Gluconacetobacter diazotrophicus PA1 5: one gene and its partners. The protein of the gene in region 2 interacts with the protein of the main gene of each other region in a pairwise test. Links are inferred from orthologs where the notes say so. Each region holds a gene or a part of one and is shown on either strand. Other genes may lie near its edges.

Region 1 (3,119 bases), 1.8 Mb from region 2 along the record:
ATGGCGGGCCACGGCGTCGGCCAGCGGTTCCTGCTCGCGCAGGTCCGGCGTATCGGCGCCCTGCTCGTGCAGCGTTTCGGCCAGTTCGGAATCGATCAGGTCGGCGGTGATCGTCTCCTGCGGGTACAGGGCCGCCAGCCGGCGCATCAGGTTTTCCAGTTCGCGCACATTGCCCGGCCAGCGGCTGGCCTGGAGCCGTTCCACCGCGCCGTCGTCCAGAATCTTGCCCGGCAGGCCGTCCTCGCGGCAGCGGTCCAGGAAGTGGCGGGCCAGCAGGGGGATGTCCTCGGCCCGCTCGCGCAGGGGCGGCAGGCGGATGGGCACCACGTTCAGGCGATAGAACAGGTCCTCGCGGAACGATCCGGTGCGGATCGCCTGGCGCAGGTCGCGATGGGTGGCGGCGATGATGCGGACATTCGCGCGGATCGGCTGGCGGCCGCCCACGGTGGTGAACTCGCCGTCCTGCAGCACGCGCAGCAGGCGCGTCTGGGCCTCGGGCGGCATGTCCCCGATCTCGTCCAGGAACAGGGTGCCCCCGGCGGCCTGTTCGAAGCGGCCGGGATTGCGGCTGGTGGCCCCGGTGAACGCGCCGCGCTCATGGCCGAACAGCTCGCTCTCGATCAGTTCGCGCGGGATCGCCGCCATGTTGACGGCGACGAAGGGCCCGCCGCGCCGGCGGCCGTAATCGTGCAGGGCGCGCGCCACCAGTTCCTTTCCGGTGCCGCTCTCGCCATTGATCATCACCGTCAGGTCCGACGTCGTCAGTCGCGCGATGATGCGATAGATGTCCTGCATCACCATCGACCGGCCGATCAGCGGCATGCGTTCGTCCGTATCGACCGGCGCGGGTTCGGCCAGGGCGCCGGCCGGCGACGCCAGCGCGCGCGCGACCACCGACAGCAGCTCCTTCAGGTCGAAGGGCTTGGGCAGGTACTCGAACGCGCCGCGCTGGGTCGCCTTGACGGCGGTCATCAGGGTGGATTGCGCGCTCATGACCACCACGCGCAGGTCGGGCCGGGCCCGCTTGATGCGCGGAATCAGGTCAAGGCCGTTTTCGTCGGGCATCACCACGTCGGTGATGACCAGGTCGCCCTCGCCCTCCTCGACCCATTGCCACAGGGTCGCGGCATGGGCGGTGACGCGCACCTGATAGCCCGCGCGCCCCAGCGCCTGGCTAAGGACGGTGCGGATGGAACGGTCGTCGTCGGCGACAAGGACGGTCGGCAGGGGCATGCGATAGGTCAGTCTCTTGAATCGGGGCTAAGGGCTGGGGGCGGCGTCCGGCCGGCGGTCAGGGAAGGGTCCTGCCTTCGGCCACCATGGGCAGGTGCAGGCGGACCTCGGTGCGGCCGGGGCGGCTGTCGATTTCGATCACGCCGCCATGGTCGTCGATGATCTTGCCCGCCAGGGCCAGTCCCAGGCCGCTTCCGCTGGTCTTCGTCGTCAGGAAGGGTTCGAACAGATGGGGCCGGATGCTGTCGGGAATGCCGGGCCCGGTATCGCGGACCGACACCACCAGCGGCAGTTCGACGCGATGTTCCATCCCCGGCACCGCCAGCCGCACCCCGTGCCGGTAGGACGTGCCGAGGGTGATTTCCCCCCCCTGCCCGTCCGATGCGATGGCCTCGGCCGCGTTCTTCACCAGGTTCAGCAGCACCTGCACCAACTGGTCGCGATTGCCCCAGACCGGCGGCAGCGAGGGATCGTAATCCTCGACGATCCGGATGTTGCCGGCGAATCCCTGCTCGGCCAGCATGCGCACGCGTTCGAGCACGCGATGAATGTTCACCGGGCGCCGTTCCAGCGGCTTGTCGCTGAACATTTCCATGCGCTCGACCAGGTCGCGTATCCGGTCGGCCTCGTCCCGGATCAGCACCGCCAGTTCCCGGTCGCCCTCGGCCACCGAGCTTTCCAGCAACTGCGCCGCCCCCCTGATGCCGGACAGGGGATTCTTGACCTCGTGCGCCAGGATGGCGGCCATGCCGGACACGCTGCGCGCCGCGGACCGGAAGGTCAGTTGCCGGTCGAGTTGCCGCGCCGCCGACGAATCGTGAAAGGTCAGCAGCACGGAATCCGGCTCATCGGGCAGTTGCGTGCCCTGCACGGTAATGCCCGTGCGGTGCAGCCGCGGCCCGTCCAGCGTCAGTTCATGTTCGGCGGTCGTCACCCCGTCGCGCCGCACCTGTTCGACCAGCAGGAAGATCGGATGGTCGGCCGCCAGGATTTCCGCCAGGTCCCGATGCATCAGTTGCTGGCGCGACGCGCCGAAGAACGGTTCGGCCGCGCTGTTGATGTAGCGGATATGATTGCCCGGCCCCACCAGGACCACCGGCATCGACATCGCGTCCAGCAGCGCGGCGCCATCCGGCTGCGGCATGTCGAGGGCCATGCCGGCCGCCATGGGTTTCAAGCCGCCTGGGCGGCATCCTGACCGCCCGCCGCCGTGCCGCGCCGCGCGCGGTGGGAACCGGCAGCGATGTGCCGGTCATAGAAGGCGGAGATCATCCCGATGGCCTCCTGGGCCTGGTCCACCCGGTTGATGGCGGCGCGGAATCCGGCCGAATCCGGCAGGCCGGCGGAATACCAGGCGACATGCTTGCGCGCCAGGCGCAGCCCGGGATGGGCGCCGAAATGCGACAGCATCATGTCGTAATGATCCAGCACGATCGCCTTTTCCGTCGCCAGGTCGGGGTCGGGCACGATGTCGCCGGTCGTCAGCGCCTGCGCGACCTGGGCCAGGAACCACGGCCGGCCATAGCAGCCGCGCCCGATCATCACCCCGTCCGCCCCCGACAGCGCCAGGGCCTGCCGCGCGTCGTCGACCGTCTGGATATCGCCGTTGACGATCACCGGCAGCGATACCGCGTCCTTCACCTGCCGGACGAAGGACCAGTCGGCGGTGCCGTTATAGAATTGCTGGCGCGTGCGGCCATGCACGGTGACCATGCGGATGCCCGTCTGTTCCGCGATGCGGGCCAGGGCCGGCGCGTTCAGGCTGGCATGGTCCCAGCCCATGCGCATCTTCAGCGTCACCGGCACGTCCACGGCCCGCACAACGGCATCCAGCAGCCGCGCGGCCAGGGCTTCGTCCCGCATCAGCGCCGAGCCCGCCTGCTGGC
Region 2 (2,990 bases):
GGGTTGGCGGTCGGGTCGGGGAAGCGGACCTCGACGCGCTTGGCCTTCGGGCTGGTCGCATACGGGATGCGGCAGGACGCCGAGCGGTTGCGCGCCGAATAGGCCAGCAGCACCGGCGCCTCGAAGCCCGGGATCAGGCGCTTGTAGGAATTGGTCGACGGGTTGGTGAAGGCGTTCAGCGCCTTGGCGTGCTTGATGATGCCGCCGATGTAATACAGCGCCTGGTCCGACAGGTCGGCATAGCCGTTGCCGGCGAAGACCGGCTTGCCGCTCTTCCAGATCGACTGGTGGACGTGCATGCCCGATCCGTTGTCGCCATAGATCGGCTTCGGCATGAACGTCGCGGACTTGCCGTAGGAATGGGCGACGTTGTGCACGCAGTATTTGTAGATCTGCATGAAGTCGGCGGACTTCACCAGCGTCGCGAACTTGGTGCCCAACTCGTGCTGCGACTGCGCGACCTCGTGGTGATGCTTTTCGATCGGCAGGCCCATCTCGCCCATCGTGGACAGCATCTCGGCGCGCAGGTCGTTTTCGCTGTCGACCGGCGGGACGGGGAAATAGCCGCCCTTCACCGTCGGGCGATGGCCCATGTTGCCCTCGGGATAGTCCTTCAGCGAGGCGCCGGGCCCCTCGATGCTGTCAAGCTGGTAGATGCCGAAATTCGGGCCCGTGCCGAACTTGACGCTGTCGAAGACGAAGAATTCGGCTTCCGGACCGAAAAACGCCGTGTCGCCCAGGCCGGTGGACTTCAGGTAGGCCTCGGCCAGCTTGGCGGTGGCGCGGGGGTCGCGGTTGTAGAACTGCCCGGTCGAGGGCTCGATGATGTCGCAGATCAGGATCAGCTGCGGCTTCGCCGAGAACGGGTCCATGACCGCCGTCGTCGGGTCGGGCAGCAGCACCATGTCGCTCTCGTTGATGGCCTTCCAGCCGACGATGGACGATCCGTCGAACATGAAGCCGTCGCGGAACGTGTCCTGCTCGATCGTCGAGATATGCTGCGTGGTGTGGTGCCACTTGCCGCGCGGGTCCGTGAAGCGCAGGTCCACCAGTTCCACGGAATGTTCCTGGATCAGGCTGAATACCTTGGCAACAGCCTCCGCCGATGGGGACGGAGTCGTGGTCGGAGCTGAACTCGGGGCTTTTTTCGCCATTGCTGATTACCTGCCTTAACTTGGGATGCCGAACGACACGGCGGTGAAACGGTTACGAGACTGGGGCGCCGTTGTCGATAGGACATACGGACCCCGGCACCGGCTATCGGAAGCATGCCGGTGTCCACGGGGGCACCGGTCTCCGTCGGCCGGGAAGGGGATGGTGGCGCGGCGGGTCAGATGGCCTCCTCGCCGTGCTCTCCGGTGCGGATGCGGATGACGTCTTCCACCGGCAGGATGAAGATCTTGCCGTCACCGATGCGCCCGGTGCGCGCGGCGGCCATGATCGTCTCGACGGCGCGGTCCACCAAGTTGTCGGCGCAGACGATCTCCAGCTTCACCTTCGGCAGGAAATCGACGATGTATTCGGCGCCGCGATACAGTTCGGTGTGGCCTTTCTGGCGGCCGAATCCCTTGGCCTCGGTCACCGTGATGCCCATCAGGCCGATCTCGTGAAGGGCGTCCTTCACCTCGTCCAGCTTGAAGGGCTTGATGATGGCCTCGATCTTTTTCATGCCGCGTCGTCATGTCCCCGGGCAGCCCCGAAATCCCGGGGCAGCGATGTGCACACGCCCGGGCCGCCCGCCCGATCCCGTGGGCGCCGCGGGCCGCCCGTACCTGACACCGTTGCACGGGTTGCGCTTTCGGGCAATCGGATCGGATTGCAAAAGGCCGGCATTTTACGCACATCTGCGCATGGCCGGCGGATTGCAGCACGGATCGCAGCAGGGAAGGGCCCACAGGACGGGTCCGAAGGAAGGATGTTCATGAAATCGCTGAACAGCATGCTGTCCGGCCTGCCGACGACGATCTTCACCGTCATGTCGGCGCTGGCGGCGCGGCATGACGCCATCAATCTGGGCCAGGGCTTCCCGGACACCGAAGGACCGGCCGATCTGATCGAAGCCGCGGCGGCGGCCCTGCGCGACGGCCGCAACCAGTATCCGCCCCTGACCGGGGTCCCGGAACTGCGGACGGCGGTCGCGCGGTCGAACGCGCGATTCTATGGCCTGTCGGTCGATCCGGCGACCGAGGTGATCGTGACCTCCGGCGCGACCGAGGCCCTGGCGGCCTCGCTGATGGCGATGGTCGATCCGGGGGATGAGGTCGTGGTGCTGGAACCGCTCTATGACACCTACCTGCCGGTGATCCGCGCGCTGGGTGCCGTGGCGCGGCCGGTGCGCCTGACACCGCCGGACTGGTCCCTGCCGCGTGCCGAACTGGCGGCGGCTTTCGGGCCCAGGACCAAGGCAATCATGCTCAATTCCCCGATGAACCCGACGGGCAAGGTCTTCGGCCCGGACGAACTGGCCTTCATCGCCGACCTGGTGGCGCGCCACCAGGTCTATGCGATCTGTGACGAGGTGTACGAGCACCTGACATTCGGCGGTGCGCGCCATATCCCGCTGATGACCCTGCCGGGCATGCGCCCGCGTTGCGTGCGCATCGGCAGCGCGGGCAAGAGCTTCTCGCTGACCGGATGGAAGGTCGGCTATGTCACCGCGCCGGCCGCCATCGCCGCGACCGTCGCCAAGGCGCACCAGCTTCTGACCTTCACCACGCCGCCGAACCTGCAGCGCGCGGTCGCGGTGGGGCTGGACAAGGATACGGATTATTTCACCACCCTTGCCGCCGACATGCAGGCCAAGCGCGACTTGTTGTCCGACGGGCTGCGCGCCGCCGGCTTCGACGTGCTGCCGTGCGACGGCAGCTATTTCATCGTGGCGGATATCCGCTCGACCGGTTTCGCGGGGGACGACGTGGCGTTCTGCCGTGCCCTGACCGAACGGTGCCGGGTCACGGCGATTCCGGTCTCGGCCTTCTATGGTACCGACA
Region 3 (3,831 bases), 1.6 Mb from region 2 along the record:
GCCGAAGCTGGGGCGTGCACGTGGCCCGGCTGGCCGGCGTGCCGGAACCGGTTGTCCGCCGCGCCGCGCGGCTGCTGGCGGGACTGGAGAAGGAACGCGCGGTGGGCGCCAGGCCCCTGCCGCTGTTCGCCCCGGCGGATAGCACCCCGCCTGCCGAAGAACCCGATCCGGGCGTGCCCGAACCGGTGCGGCGGATGCTGGAACAGCTCGACCCCGACGAGCTGACGCCGCGCACGGCGCTGGACATGGTCTACGCGATCAAGAAACTGATGCTTGAAGAATCCTGACATCTGGACCACGGATAGAACGGATAGAATGGAAGGCCGACCTCCGTCCGGCCCCACGCCCATGCAGGAAATCGATCCCCCCGCGATGTCGACCCCGTCTTCCCCCTCCCAGGCTTCCACCCCCTCGGCCGTCAGGGACCTGACCACCAGCCTCGCGGCATCGCTCCTTTCCCCCGAGGACGGCGCGGCCGTACCGCGCGAGCAGGCCATCGCGCTGTTCCGCCGCCATCTCGCCCGGTTCCAGGCATCGGTGCGCGAGGAATTCGAGGCCCATCGCCTGCATGGCACGTCGGCCGCCAAGCAACTGGCACTGCACACCGACGGCATGATCCGCACCCTGGTCGATTTCACACTGGACCACGCGCTGGCCGGCTCGATCGGGCCTGGGGCACGCAGCCTGGCGGTCACCGCGACGGGGGGATACGGGCGCGGCATGCTGGCGCCGTTCAGCGATATCGACCTGCTGTTCCTGACGACCGACGAACCCTCGGCCGACGTCAGCCGCGTGGTGGAATACATCCTGTATTTCCTGTGGGACCTGGGGCTGAAGGTCGGGCACGCCACGCGCTCCATCGCGCAATGCATTGCCGAGGCCGAGGCCGACACCACCGTCCGCACCACATTGCTGGACGCCCGGCTGCTGGCCGGCGACGCGTCGCTGTTCGCCATGTTCGAGGCCCGGTACATCGTCGCCTGCGTCGAGGCCGGGGCCGCGCGCTTCATCTCGGACAAGCACAAGGAACGCACGGCGCGCCATAACCGCTTCGGCGACAGTCCCTATCTGGTCGAACCGAACGTGAAGGAAGGGCGCGGCGGCCTGCGGGACCTGCAGACCCTGTACTGGATGTGCCGCTACACGTTCGGCACGCGCCATGTATCCGACCTGCTGGCACCGGGCTTCAGCCGCCTGGGCCTGCTGACCGAGCAGGAGGCCAAGCGCGCCCGCCGGTCCTGGGACTTCCTGTGGAGCGTCCGGCTGCACCTGCATTACATCTCGGGCCGGGCGGAGGAGCGCCTGACCTTCGACGTGCAGCCCGTGGTCGGCGCGCGCATGGGCTACACCCGCCATGGGCGCCAGGTGGGCGTCGAGCGCTTCATGCGCCATTATTTCCTGACGGTGCGCGAGGTCATGCGCCTGACCCACGTGCTGGAACCCGCCGTGATGCGCCAGGCGCTGGGCCCGGCGGCCAACGCGCCGCAAGCCGACAGCGCGATGCGCGACGCGGGCTTCACCGTCCTGGACGGCCAGATCCTGCCGGAACGCGGCACCTCGTTCGATGCCGAGCCGATCCAGATGATGCGGCTGCTCGAATGGGCGCGCACCCGCAAGCTGCCCATCCACCCGCTGGCCATGCACCAGCTGATCCGCTGGGAACGGCGGGCCGCCAGCCTGCGCGGCGACCCCGAGGCCGCGCGCATCTTCCTGGAACTGCTGTGCGGCACCCCGCCGGAGCGCATCGGCCGCCCGCCCCATAGCGCCGAGGCCGAGAACGCGGCCGGCGAAGAGGTCCCCAGCTTCCACGCCACCGCGCAGGACCGCCGCCAAGGCAACGCCTACTGGCTGCATATCCTGAACGAAACCGGGATCATGGGGCGGCTGATGCCCGACTGGTCGCGCATCGTCGGCCAGATGCAGTTCGACACCTATCACGTGTTCACGGTCGACGAGCACACGATCGAGGCCATCCGCATCTTCGGCCGGATCGAACATGGCGCCATGGCCGACGAAATTCCGCAGGCGTACGACCTGGCGCGCAACCTGCAATCGCGGCGGGCCCTCTACATGGCCATCCTGCTGCACGACATCGCCAAGGGACGCGGCGGCGACCATTCCGAACTGGGGTCGGAAATCGCGCTGGATGTCTGCCCGGAAATGGGCCTGACCGGCGAGGAGACCGAAACCGTATCCTGGCTGGTGCTGCATCACCTGCTGCTGAGCCACACGGCCTTCCAGCGCGACATCGACGACCCGAAGACCATCCTGGACTTGGCCGACACCATCCAGTCGCCCGAGCGCCTGCGGCTGCTGCTGCTGCTGACCATCGTGGACATGCGCGCCGTCAGCCCGCGCGTGTGGAATGCCTGGAAGGCCACCCTGCTGCACGAGCTGTACATGCGCGTGGCCGAGGTGCTGGAGGGCGGCCTGGCCACCACCGAACGCGACGTGCGCGTGGCCCGCGCCAAGGACGCGGCGGCCGAGATCCTGGAAGATGACGGGTTCAAGCGCGCGGACATCGATCATTTCCTGGGCCTGGGCTATGGCAGCTACTGGCTGTCCTTCGACCAGGACACCCACGCCCGCCATGCCGAGCTGATTCGCGAGGCCGAACGGCACAAGGCCCCGCTGACGGTCGAAACCCAGCCCCTGCCCGCCCGTGGCGTGACCGAGGTCACGATCTACACCGCCGACCATCCCGGCCTGTTCTCGCGCATGGCCGGCGCGCTGGCGATCGCGGGGGCGTCGATCGTCGATGCCCGCATCCACACGCTGATCAACGGCATGGCGCTGGACACGTTCTGGATTCAGGACGCGGGCGGCGAGGCGTTCGAGGAACCGCACCAGTTGGCCCGCCTGTCGGCGCTGGTCGAACAGGCGCTGTCCGGCCGGGTGGACATTCCCAAGGAAATCGTCAGCGCCGGCCGCATGCGCTATGGGCGGCGCATGCGCGCGATCCACGTGCCACCCCGCGTGGTGATCGACAACCGGGCATCGAACACCTACACGGTCATCGAAATCAACGGCCGCGACCGCCCCGGCCTGCTGCATGACGTGACCCAGGCGATCAGCGACCACAAATTGCAGATCGCCTCGGCCCATATCACGACCTACGGCGTACGCGCGGTGGACGTGTTCTACGTCAAGGACCTGTTCGGCCTGAAGATCACTGACGAGCGACGCCTGGGCGAAATCCGCGAAGCCCTGCTGCACGGCCTGCGCCAGGCCGAGGAAGCCATGACCAGCGAAATCGGGCCGCCGGCGGAATCGCTGATCGCGTAGGGGAAAGCGAAGGCTTCTTTTTCTGAAGAAAAAGAAGCAAAAAGACTTTTATTCGTTAAGGGCTGTTTCGGAAGCCATCGACGCGGTGATCTGATTGTTTTTGTCATATTCTTCAAGAATCGAACGCAGAGATTTTAGGGATGCGATGTCTCCCTGCACGTCGCCGATACCGTTTTTCTCTTGGTAGGAAATCAGGTTATCAATCATCGAATACATGTTCGATGATCCGCTCACCAGTTTCCCGCCGTTGACGCCTTCCAACGCATATCCATCCATCAAAGCCATTTCGCCACTTTGATGGAGTGTGATCTTCCCCTCCCGGGTCAACTGCTCCCGGGCAGCCTCCATCTCCTGAGGGCTCATGTCGCTGAACGTTGTCGGAGTGGACGGGCTGTTATTTAAAAGGGTCTGGGACGATGCGGAACTGTTCTGGACCAGATGAACAATGATCGAGGACGTGCTGCTGACCCGCATTGTCGATCCTTTCCTTTACTCCGATCAGCATAAGACGACGGCCGAGAGTGTCCAGTAATCGTGACTGATGGG

Evidence for each region.
Region 1: the proteins of GDI_RS02465 (region 2) and GDI_RS10825 interact in binary tests that used the Escherichia coli proteins (3 or more experiments, as listed by UniProt). The link is inferred for Gluconacetobacter diazotrophicus PA1 5 from one-to-one orthologs.
Region 3: the proteins of GDI_RS02465 (region 2) and GDI_RS09920 interact in binary tests that used the Escherichia coli proteins (3 or more experiments, as listed by UniProt). The link is inferred for Gluconacetobacter diazotrophicus PA1 5 from one-to-one orthologs.

Annotation. Positions count from the first base shown.
Region 1 is NC_010125.1:2,324,293-2,327,411, forward strand. What follows is about bases 347-3,119. They hold GDI_RS10825 (two-component system sensor histidine kinase NtrB), read right to left. Parts: upstream 2,402-3,119; coding sequence 1,292-2,401; downstream 347-1,291. Other genes in these bases: ntrC (nitrogen regulation protein NR(I)), read right to left, coding at 347-1,233; dusB (tRNA dihydrouridine synthase DusB), read right to left, coding at 2,407-3,119. Also shown: more of ntrC, read right to left, coding at 1-346.
Region 2 is NC_010125.1:520,001-522,990, forward strand. It holds GDI_RS02465 (P-II family nitrogen regulator), read right to left. Parts: upstream 1,670-2,990; coding sequence 1,331-1,669; downstream 1-1,330. Other genes in the region: glnA (type I glutamate--ammonia ligase), read right to left, coding at 1-1,154; GDI_RS02470 (aminotransferase), read left to right, coding at 1,922-2,990. UniProt on the Escherichia coli protein: P-II indirectly controls the transcription of the glutamine synthetase gene (glnA). P-II prevents NR-II-catalyzed conversion of NR-I to NR-I-phosphate, the transcriptional activator of GlnA. When P-II is uridylylated to P-II-UMP, these events are reversed.
Region 3 is NC_010125.1:2,125,340-2,129,170, forward strand. The notes cover bases 1-3,485. They hold GDI_RS09920 ([protein-PII] uridylyltransferase), read left to right. Parts: upstream 1-372; coding sequence 373-3,285; downstream 3,286-3,485. Other genes in these bases: mutS (DNA mismatch repair protein MutS), read left to right, coding at 1-287; GDI_RS09925 (hypothetical protein), read right to left, coding at 3,334-3,485. In the rest of the region: more of GDI_RS09925, read right to left, coding at 3,486-3,759.